3 regions of the Arthrobacter sp. FW306-1B-G06A genome follow, and region 3 is predicted to be linked to each of the others. Evidence: riboswitches for the same ligand, from Rfam matches in the RefSeq annotation. Region 3 holds a riboswitch; each other region holds the start of a gene.
The links. A riboswitch is a leader RNA that binds a small molecule or an ion and turns the genes downstream of it on or off. The one in region 3 is predicted to bind thiamine pyrophosphate.
Positions count from the first base shown of each region.

Region 1: linked by a shared signal. The riboswitch ahead of thiC (phosphomethylpyrimidine synthase ThiC) and the one ahead of thiD (bifunctional hydroxymethylpyrimidine kinase/phosphomethylpyrimidine kinase) in region 3 are both predicted to bind thiamine pyrophosphate.
Region 2: linked by a shared signal. The riboswitch ahead of thiO (glycine oxidase ThiO) and the one ahead of thiD (bifunctional hydroxymethylpyrimidine kinase/phosphomethylpyrimidine kinase) in region 3 are both predicted to bind thiamine pyrophosphate.

Region 1 covers NZ_JBYSXB010000016.1:74,726-77,995, reverse strand. The annotation lists gene AC3WJM_RS10425 (VOC family protein) at 1-462, opposite strand, end outside; gene AC3WJM_RS10420 (amidohydrolase family protein) at 541-1,635, opposite strand; TPP riboswitch at 1,713-1,820, shown strand; gene thiC (phosphomethylpyrimidine synthase ThiC) at 1,816-3,270, shown strand, end outside.
Region 2 covers NZ_JBYSXB010000006.1:107,165-110,434, reverse strand. The annotation lists gene thiS (sulfur carrier protein ThiS) at 1-194, opposite strand, end outside; gene thiO (glycine oxidase ThiO) at 191-1,495, opposite strand; TPP riboswitch at 1,487-1,606, opposite strand; gene thiE (thiamine phosphate synthase) at 1,633-2,322, shown strand; gene AC3WJM_RS04945 (RNB domain-containing ribonuclease) at 2,360-3,270, shown strand, end outside.
Region 3 covers NZ_JBYSXB010000026.1:60,677-63,946, forward strand. The annotation lists gene AC3WJM_RS14520 (Rne/Rng family ribonuclease) at 1-1,247, shown strand, start outside; TPP riboswitch at 1,392-1,488, shown strand; gene thiD (bifunctional hydroxymethylpyrimidine kinase/phosphomethylpyrimidine kinase) at 1,480-3,000, shown strand.

The DNA of each region.
Region 1 (3,270 bases), on a different contig from region 3:
CGGCGGGAGCGGCAAGCTGTCCATCACGACCGAGCTGCCGTTCCACTCCCAGCCTTCACGGGGCTTGTCGTAGTAGAGTTCGATGCCGTTGCCCTCCGGGTCGGTGAAGTAGAAGGCTTCGCTGACCAAGTGGTCGGCACTGCCGACGAAGGCGTGGGGTTCGTACTGCGCGGCGGAGGCAACAGTTGCGGCGAGCGAGGGCTGATCCTCGAAAAGCAGCGCCGTGTGGAAGAGTCCGGCCTCTCCGCGGCCCGGGATCTGGAGACCAGCGGCCGGCGCGAGGTGCACCAACGGCTTGCCTAGCCGGCCGAAGTAGAGCCCGCCGTCCTGTTCGGCGACAACGTCCAGCCCCAGCGCCCGCTGGTAGTAGTCGCCCATGAGCTTCATGTCCCCCACTTTGAGCATGACAGTGCCCATGGTGAGTTCGGCAGGAAGGAGATCCTGGCTGGATGTGATGGTCATGTGAAACTCCCGGCTTTTTGTGGCGCCGCCCTTCGGCAACCTCTATGTATCTAAATTACTTGAAGCTTCAATTTATTCCTAATGCCCGGCGCTTCCTGAAATGTGTCCCCTCAGAACGGTGCATCGTGGCTGCAGCATGATCTCAAGGGACGCTCGGGGATCCTTTGCGTAGAGCACGACGTCTGCGCTGGCGCCTTCGCTGATGCCGTCGGCACCCAACCACTCACGGGCGGACCAGCAGGCAGCATCGAGGGCGGCGGCCGCCGGAAGACCCGCCCGCTGGAGTTCCAGGATCTCCTCGCCGATCCGGCCGTGTTTGATGACGCTTCCGGCGTCGGTTCCGGCGTACACCCGCACTCCGGCGTCGAACGCCTCAAGGACCCGCTCATGCCGGCCCTCCCACAACGCGATCATGTGGGCGGCGTAGCGCGGAAATTTGGTTTCAGCCTGCTTCGCGATGGCCGGAAACGTCGCAATGTTGATGAGCGTGGGGACAATCGGCACATCCTGGTCCAGCAGCCGGGGAATGTGGTGGGGCAATAATCCGGTGGCGTGCTCGATGCAGTCGATCCCGGCGTCGAGCATGTCATCGATTGTCCCTTCGGCGAAGCAATGGGCGGTCACCCGCGCCCCCTCGTCGTGTGCGGCCGCGACGGCGTCCTTGACGACGGCGGCCGGAAAGGACGGGCCGAGATCCCCGGCGGAGCGGTCGATCCAGTCCCCCACGATCTTGACCCAGCCGTCTCCGGACCGCGCCTGCTTGCGGACTGCCTCCATCAGATCCTCCGGCTCCACCTCTTCGGCCAGCCCGGGGATGTACCGCCGTTGCCTCGCGATGTGCCTGCCCGCGCGGATGATCCTCGGCATGTCCGCCCGGCGTTGCAGCCAGCGCGTGTCGCTTGCGGATCCGGCATCGCGGATCAAGAGGGTCCCGGCATTCCGGTCCGCAGTCGCCTGCAGGCGGGCAGTCTCCTCGTCGACAGCTCCGCCCTTGCCCAAGCCAACGTGGCAATGCGCGTCGACCAGGCCGGGAAGCACCCAACCGTCCAGGACGACGTCGGGCTTCGCAAGGGGCCGGACGAAGGTCAGCCGTCCGTCGACCGACCAGAGGCCGCGCCGTTCCTCCTCCGGCCCGGTGAGGACGGCGCCGCTGAATTCGATGATTTCCGCCATGATTCCACCCTAGTTCCCGGGGGCTTCGCCGGCGCGGTCACATCTGTCACAAGCGCTGGCAGCTGTGGTAGCTTCGTCTACGACCACACGGGGGCCCTTGCAAGGGCTGAGATCGGGCTGATGCAGCCTGCGACCGTTGAACCTGTCCGGGTAATGCCGGCGAAGGAAGTGAGTAATCCTTTGAGCACCAAAGAAACACAGCTGAGCCCTACCCAAAAGGGATCGGACCACGATGTGACCCAATCCCTCAAGTCGCATTCCCTCGCGTTCCTGGAGGATGCCGACACGGGAATCCGGGTTCCAGTGACGGAAATCGCCCTCGAACCGTCCCCCAACGGCGAGGCCAACGCCCCGTTCCAGGTGTACCGGACCGCCGGACCCGGGAGTGATCCCGTAGTGGGCCTCGAACCGTTCCGCAGCGAGTGGATCGAAGCCCGCGGCGACACTGAGGCCTACAGCGGCCGCGAACGGAACCTGCTCGACGACGGCAAGTCGGCCGTGCGCCGCGGCGCCGCCTCCGCGGAGTGGAAGGGGGCACAGCCGGTGCCCCGCCGCGCCGTCGACGGCAAGACCGTGACACAGATGCATTACGCGAAACAGGGCATCGTCACGCCCGAAATGCAGTTCGTGGCACTTCGCGAAAACTGCGATGTGGAACTCGTCCGCAGCGAGGTCGCTGCCGGCCGGGCCATCATCCCCAACAACATCAACCACCCCGAATCCGAACCGATGATCATCGGCAAGGCGTTCCTGGTGAAGATCAACGCCAATATCGGCAACTCGGCCGTCACCAGCTCCATCGCCGAAGAAGTGGACAAGTTGCAGTGGGCAACGCAATGGGGCGCCGACACCGTCATGGACCTGTCCACGGGCGATGACATCCACACCACCCGCGAATGGATCATTCGTAACTCCCCCGTACCGATCGGCACGGTACCCATCTACCAGGCCCTCGAGAAGGTCAACGGCGAAGCCAACAAGCTCACGTGGGAAATCTTCCGCGACACCGTCATTGAGCAGTGCGAGCAGGGCGTGGACTACATGACCATCCACGCCGGCGTGTTGCTGCGGTACGTGCCGCTCACCGCGAACCGCGTGACGGGCATCGTTTCCCGTGGCGGCTCCATCATGGCGGGCTGGTGCCTGGCCCACCACGAGGAAAACTTCCTCTACACCCACTTCGACGAGCTCTGCGAAATCTTCGCCAAGTACGACGTCGCGTTCTCGCTGGGTGATGGACTGCGCCCGGGCGCGACGGCGGACGCGAACGACGCCGCGCAGTTCGCCGAGCTGGACACCTTGGCCGAGCTCACGAAGCGCGCGTGGCAGTACGACGTGCAGGTCATGGTCGAAGGCCCCGGACACATCCCGTTCCACTTGGTGCGGGAGAACGTGGAGCGCCAGCAGGAGCTGTGTGACGGCGCGCCGTTCTACACGCTGGGCCCCCTTGTCACCGACGTCGCCCCGGGCTACGACCACATCACCTCCGCCATCGGCGCGACGGAGATCGCACGCTACGGAACCGCGATGCTTTGCTACGTCACCCCGAAGGAACATCTGGGCCTGCCCAACAAGGACGACGTCAAGACCGGCGTGATCACGTACAAAATCGCCGCCCACGCCGCTGACCTGGCC
Region 2 (3,270 bases), on a different contig from region 3:
TCTGCGAGCGCGGTAGCAGCCCACTGGCTGCGCGGCACCACTTCGGAATTGCGTGCGACGGCGACGCCGATCTTGCGTCCGTCGGCCGCTTGGCCGCTGGAATCCACAACGCGTCCGGTGATGTGGCTGACAAGGGTGGTGACGGAAGCGTCGTCGCTCAGCGTGTGGTCTGCGCCGTTCAATTTGATGTTCATGCGTGGTCCTTCAGAAGGGGATTTAAGGTATCGGCCGATGGGCCGTCTGCGGAAGCCCTTGCTGCTGAGTGCGGGCGGGAGAAGCGGTCCGGGCGGAATTTGTTCCACCGGGGATCGGCGGTGCCATCCATGAGTCCAACGCAGATTTTCGCCGCTGCCGGAGTGAGGAGCACGCCATGGCGGAAGAAGCCGCTGGCCACGATGAGGCCGGGCACGGTTCCTTCCCGACCTTCGACGCGGCCCAGCAGCGGTGCGTTGTCCGGGGTGCCCGGACGGGCCCGGGCAGTTGCTTCGAGGAGTTCCAGCTCGGCAACGGCCGGAACCAATACCTGGGCGTCGCGGAGCAATTGGTAGACGCCGCCGGCTGACACCGGGTTGGCCGCTCCCCCGGACGACGACAATCCGTCCTCACGTTGCGTCGCGCCGATCACCACGGTCCCGTCATCGCGGGGAACGATGTAGACGGGCACTCCGCGCACCATTCCACGGACCGTGGCGGTGACCAGCGGTTGCAGGTGGGCCGGGACGCGCAGCCGCAGTATGTCGCCGTAGACGGGACGCAACGGGAGCGACAATCCATCCGGCAGTCCTTTTACGCGGGCGGCATCGAGTCCGTTGGCTACCACCGTTTCCGTGGCAAGCACTTCGATGCCTGAGCCGAGCACGGCCCCGACGGCGCGCCCGTCCTCCCACAGGAGGCCCGCCGCAGTGTCCCGGACCGCGAAACCGTCCTCGGCCCCCGGAATCCAACTGGAGCTACCGGGCTCGTGGTCTGCCAAAGCGCCTAGAATCGCGGCCGAAAGCCGGCGAGGATCCACTTGGTGGTCGCCCGGGATGTCGAAGGCACAGGAAATCTGCGGGCTCAAGAGCGGCTCACGCTCCCGTGCTTCGCGCAACGGCACGGATTCCACCACCAGGCCATGGGCCAGCTGGACGTCCCGAAGATCGGCGAGCGCCCGGCGGTCCGCTGCGTCCGCACCCACGGCGAGGGTCGGCGTCGTCCGGTAACCCGTGCTGCGTCCGGTTCGTGAGCCGGTCACATTGTGTTCGAAGTCCGGCCACAACGCCGACGATTCGAGCATGAGCTCCAGGAGGTCCTCTTCCTGGTAGTGCAGTTCACTGACTGGTGCCAACATCCCCGCCGCCGCGAAAGTAGCGCCGCTGGCCGGCGCGGGATCGATCAGGGCAACCGAGCGGCCCGACCTTCGGGCTTCCCATGCAATGCCCAGGCCAATGACGCCGCCCCCGATCACCGCCACGTCTGCACGCAGGGGCCCGTGCTGGGTGTTTACTTCGTCCATGGAGTCCTTCCCTACGCCGGTACTAGCCGGATCAGGTCAAGCGGTCGGCGCTGAAGCCCTCTCAGCCGCGCGGCGATTGTGACTGCCGCCGCGGCTCCCGCGGTACCAGCCCAGTTTAGAGGAACTACTCTGTTTCCATGACCCCGCACGATGTCCACACCACCGCCCGCCTGTACCTCTGCACCGACGCCCGCACGCAACAGGGTGATTTTGAGCAGTTTGTCGATGCCGCATTCGAAGGCGGCGTGGACATCATCCAGCTGCGCGACAAGACCATTGAAGCGGCCGAGGAACTGGAACTCCTGGAGATCCTGCAATCCGTGGCGCAGCGTCACGGGCGCCTCTGGGCAGTCAACGACCGCGCGGACGTAGCGTCCCTCGCCGGCGCACCGGTGTTCCATATCGGCCAAAAGGACATTTCGCTGCACTCGGCCCGGAAGCTGCTCCACGACCCCACCATCATCGGCCTCTCCACGCACACGCCGGAGCAGATTGACGCAGCCGTCGCCGCGTCGCCTGGCCGGAGCGGCTTGGACTACTTCTGCGTCGGGCCTGTGTGGGCCACGCCCACCAAGCCTGGACGCTCCGCCGTCGGGCTCGATCTGGTGAAGTACGCTGCCGATGCGGTGAAGCAGGCAGACGAAGAGACCGTCGGCGGCGTAGTGCTTCCTTGGTTTGCGATCGGCGGCATCGATCTCAGCAACGTGGAAGACGTAGTGAGGGCCGGCGCCAGCCGCATTGTTGTGGTCCGCGCCATCACCGAGGCCGGGGATCCGACGGCGGCAGCCCAGGCACTCCTGGCCGCACTGGACGCAGCGGCGGCCTAGCGAGACGCCGGGAGATTTTGGAGTTACCCTGACTTTCGTGTCACATCAGCGCATAGCCCCGAACGTCTCTGAAACGTCGAACCAGCTCGCGGAAGCACTGGCGGCGCTTCGGACCGAACTCGAGCTGCCCGCGGGTTATCCCGCTGAAGCACTGCGCGACGCGGAGGCCGCGGTTTCAGGACACAGGCTGCCGGCGCAGGACCTCACGGGCGTTCCGTTCATCACGATCGACCCGGCCTCTTCCACGGATCTCGACCAGGCCCTCTTCATTGAGCGGTCCGGGAATAGTTACAGGGTTCTCTACGCCATCTCCGATGTGCCCTCCTTTGTGCCACCGGGAGGAGCGCTCGACGCCGAGACCCGCCACCGGGGACAGACGTACTATGCGCCGGACGGCCGCATACCGCTGCACCCCGAGATCATCAGCGAGCACGCCGGAAGCCTGCTGGCGGGCCAGGACTGCGGAGCGTTCGTGTGGGACTTCGAACTCGATGCCGAAGCAGAGTTCCGCACCGTCTCAGTTCGCCGGGCAAGCGTACGCAGCCGCGCCAAGCTCAACTACAAGGGCGTCCAGTCCGCGATCGATTCCGGGACGGCTGATCCCGTCCTGCAGTTACTCAAGGAGGTCGGGCTCAAACGGGTGGAACTCGAACGCCGCCGCGGCGGAGCGAGCCTGAACATGCCTGAACAAGAAATCGTCCAACTGCCCGACGGCGGGGGGTACAGGATCGTCGCAGCTCCCTCGCTGCCCGTCGAGGACTGGAACGCCCAGATTTCGCTCATGACCGGGATGGCGGCGGCCCAGCTGATGCTAGACGGCAAGGTTGGAATCCTGCGCACCATGCCCGCTCCCGATGAGCGCTCGCTGCTCCATTTCAAACGGCAGGCCGGGGCGCTCGGCAGGCCTTGGACCGAGGGGACCAGCTACGGCGAGTACCTGCGGACCCT
Region 3 (3,270 bases):
AACAGATCCACAAGGCCTTGGAGCGCAAGGTCTTCCTGCCCTCCGGTGGTTCGCTCGTGATCGACCGCACGGAGGCCATGACGGTTGTCGACGTCAACACCGGGAAGTTCACCGGCAGCGGCGGCAACCTCGAGGAGACCGTCACCAAGAACAACCTTGAGGCTGCCGAGGAAGTGGTCCGCCAGCTCCGCTTGCGCGACATCGGTGGAATCATCGTCATCGACTTCATCGACATGGTCCTGGAATCCAACCGCGATCTCGTGTTGCGCCGCCTGGTCGAGTGCCTCGGCCGGGACCGTACCAAGCACCAGGTCGCCGAGGTGACCTCGCTTGGATTGGTCCAGATGACCCGCAAGCGCATGGGCACCGGCCTGCTGGAGGTCTTCGGCGAGCAGTGCGAGACGTGCGCAGGGCGCGGAATCGTCACGCACGACGAGCCCGTGGAGCACCGTCGGGCCAACGTCGTGGCAGCTGAACACCACCACCCGCGCACGGAGTCACAGCCAGCCGTCCGCCCCGAGCAGCGCAAGCGTCGCCGCGGCCGCGGCACGGGGCCGGGGACCACTGAACTGCCCGTCACCCCTTCGGTGCCGGTCCACACTGTGGAATCCACCGACCCGAACCGGCAGGCAGCCACCCGTGCAGCCCTTGCCACCATCGCGGCTGCAGCCCACGCTGCCCACCTGCACGACGACGAGCTCCACCACGCGGCGGAATTGCTCGCCGACGGGCACGCAGCGGAAGTAGCCCCGGTCCAGGCCCCAGCGGCCCCGGTCCAGGCTCCGGCCGCTGCTTCGAGTGGCGAGGAACGTTCGAAGCCTGTGCTGCGATTCGGCGGCGAGGAAGTTGCGTTGCCTTTCGTCCATCACGAAGAGGAGGCTGCAAGTGGCACACCTGCCATGAGCCTGGACCTATTGGCACAGGCATTCGCAGGCCTCGGAGAAGCTCCGGACACCCCCACGACGTCAACGTCAGCCAAGGAAACCCCCGCAGGGGCCCCCGCAGCCGTTGCAAGCGGTGAATCCCCGGACTCGGGTTCGCGTGGACGCCGAGGCCGACGCAACCGTAGCGCCAGCCGGGCCCAGGGTGCCGCCAACGCCACCAACGTGGAGCACCACGAGGTTGCCGCGGCTGCTTCCGGTGGGGCCGCGCACGAGGCCAAGGCAGCAGACGCCGCCCCGACGAAGCCGACGGCGGCAGCGGAACCGATCATCCTCGGCGTCGGTGTGCCGAAGTCCGAACTCTGAACGCAGTACCGTGCCTAAGCCCCGGCCGTTTCCGCTCCTGTGGAAACCGCCGGGGTTTCGGCGTTGTGGGCCAATCCGCCGACCCTGGCAGTCCGGTTGCAATGGGCGATTTCAGCGGGCGAGGCGTGATCAGGGTTAAGCTGGGGGACTGACACGGGGTGCCGCGCACCGAGCCGGCTGAGACCAGACCCGTTGAACCTGTCCGGTTAGCACCGGCGAAGGGATGTCTCGCATGACTGTTTCGGCGCAATCATCTGTCTACCCGCTCAAGGCCATCCAGCGCCCCATCCCCAGGGTCCTCAGCATCGCCGGCTCGGACCCCTCAGGTGGTGCCGGGATCCAGGCAGACCTGAAGAGCATTGCGGCCAACGGCGGCTACGGCATGGCCGTCATCACGGCGCTCACTGTACAAAACACACAGGGCGTCACTGGCGTCCATGTGCCTCCCGTGGAGTTCCTGCGCCAGCAATTGGACGCCATTAGCGACGACATCACGGTTGATGCCGTCAAGATCGGCATGCTCGGGGACGCGGCGGTCATCCACGAAGTCCGCCGCTGGCTCGGCAAGGCGCGCCCCTCCGTCGTCGTCCTGGATCCAGTGATGATCGCGACCAGCGGCGACAGGCTCCTCGCGGAGTCCGCTGAAACCGCACTGCGGGAACTGCTGCCCCTCGCAGACCTGGTGACCCCCAACCTTCCGGAATTGGCCATGCTGCTTGGCGAGCCTGTTGCCACTGATTGGGCATCGGCGTTGGAGCAAGGCAAACGCCTGGCCGCTAGCTGCGGAAACACCGTCCTGGTGAAGGGGGGCCATCTGCAGGGAGCCGGCTGCCCCGATGCCCTGGTCAATACCGGGGGAGTCCTGAGCCAGGACGTGGTGGAATTCGCCGGCCAACGGGTGGAGACCCGCAATAGCCATGGGACGGGATGTTCCCTGTCGTCGGCGATGGCGACGGCCAAGGCGCGGCTCGGCGATTGGGAGTCTGCTTTGCGTGTCGTCAAGCCCTGGCTCCAGGAGGCGCTGACCCGGTCCGAGGTGCTGGAAGTAGGGAAGGGCAACGGGCCGATCCATCATTTCCACGCGCTCCAGCAGGCCCTTCAACCGGGGGACTTCGCCGTCCGGATGTGGGACGCCGCCCAAACGGAACTGGCAGCCATTTATGGCTTGGACTTCATCCAGCACTTGCAATCCGGTGGTCTCAGCGAAGCGAATTTCAGCTACTATCTGTCCCAGGATGCCATCTATCTCAACGGCTATTCCAGGGTCCTGGCGCGGGCAAGCGCCCTCGCTCCGAGTGAAACCGAACAGCTGTTCTGGGCCCGCGGCTCGCAGATGTGCCTTGAAGTCGAATCCGAGCTGCACCGGAATTGGCTCAGTGGACGCCAGGTGAGCGGAGAGCTGGGCCCGGTCACCAAGGCCTACGTGGACCACTTGCTGGCGGCATCGGCGTCGGGAAGCTATGCGGTGCTGGTTGCTGCCGTGTTGCCTTGCTACTGGTTGTACGCCGAGGTGGGACAGCGGCTCCACCATGGGTTTGTCGAGGCCGGAGCATCGGACAAGCACCCCTATGCGGATTGGCTGCGCACCTACGCGGACGAGGCGTTCGCGGAGGCCACCCGCAAGGCGATCGACATCACGGATGCCGCCGCGCAGGTTGCGTCGCCCGCAGAGCGCACAGCGATGATGGAGGCGTTTGCCCAATCCTGCCGCTATGAAACGGCGTTCTTCGATGCTCCAAGGTTGCACGGCTGAGCCGGTCTTCCGGGGAGGAGGCACCGGAACGGGGCCCGTCCCCGCAGGCGTTGCAGCGTGTCGGCGTGAGGATCCGAGCTTTTCACGGCCGGCAGGGTAAGGTGGACGGGCACGGTACCGGATGGCGGCATAGCCAGTCTGTGGCAGCCATCACGTGGCAGCCTCCGGACCTGGCCTCATTTGCAGCCGAAGGCGAAACTAGCGTAATCTAGATCTTCGGTGCTTACGCCAACACTTGGGTTATGCCCCTAGAAACCGTTCATTTGGAAC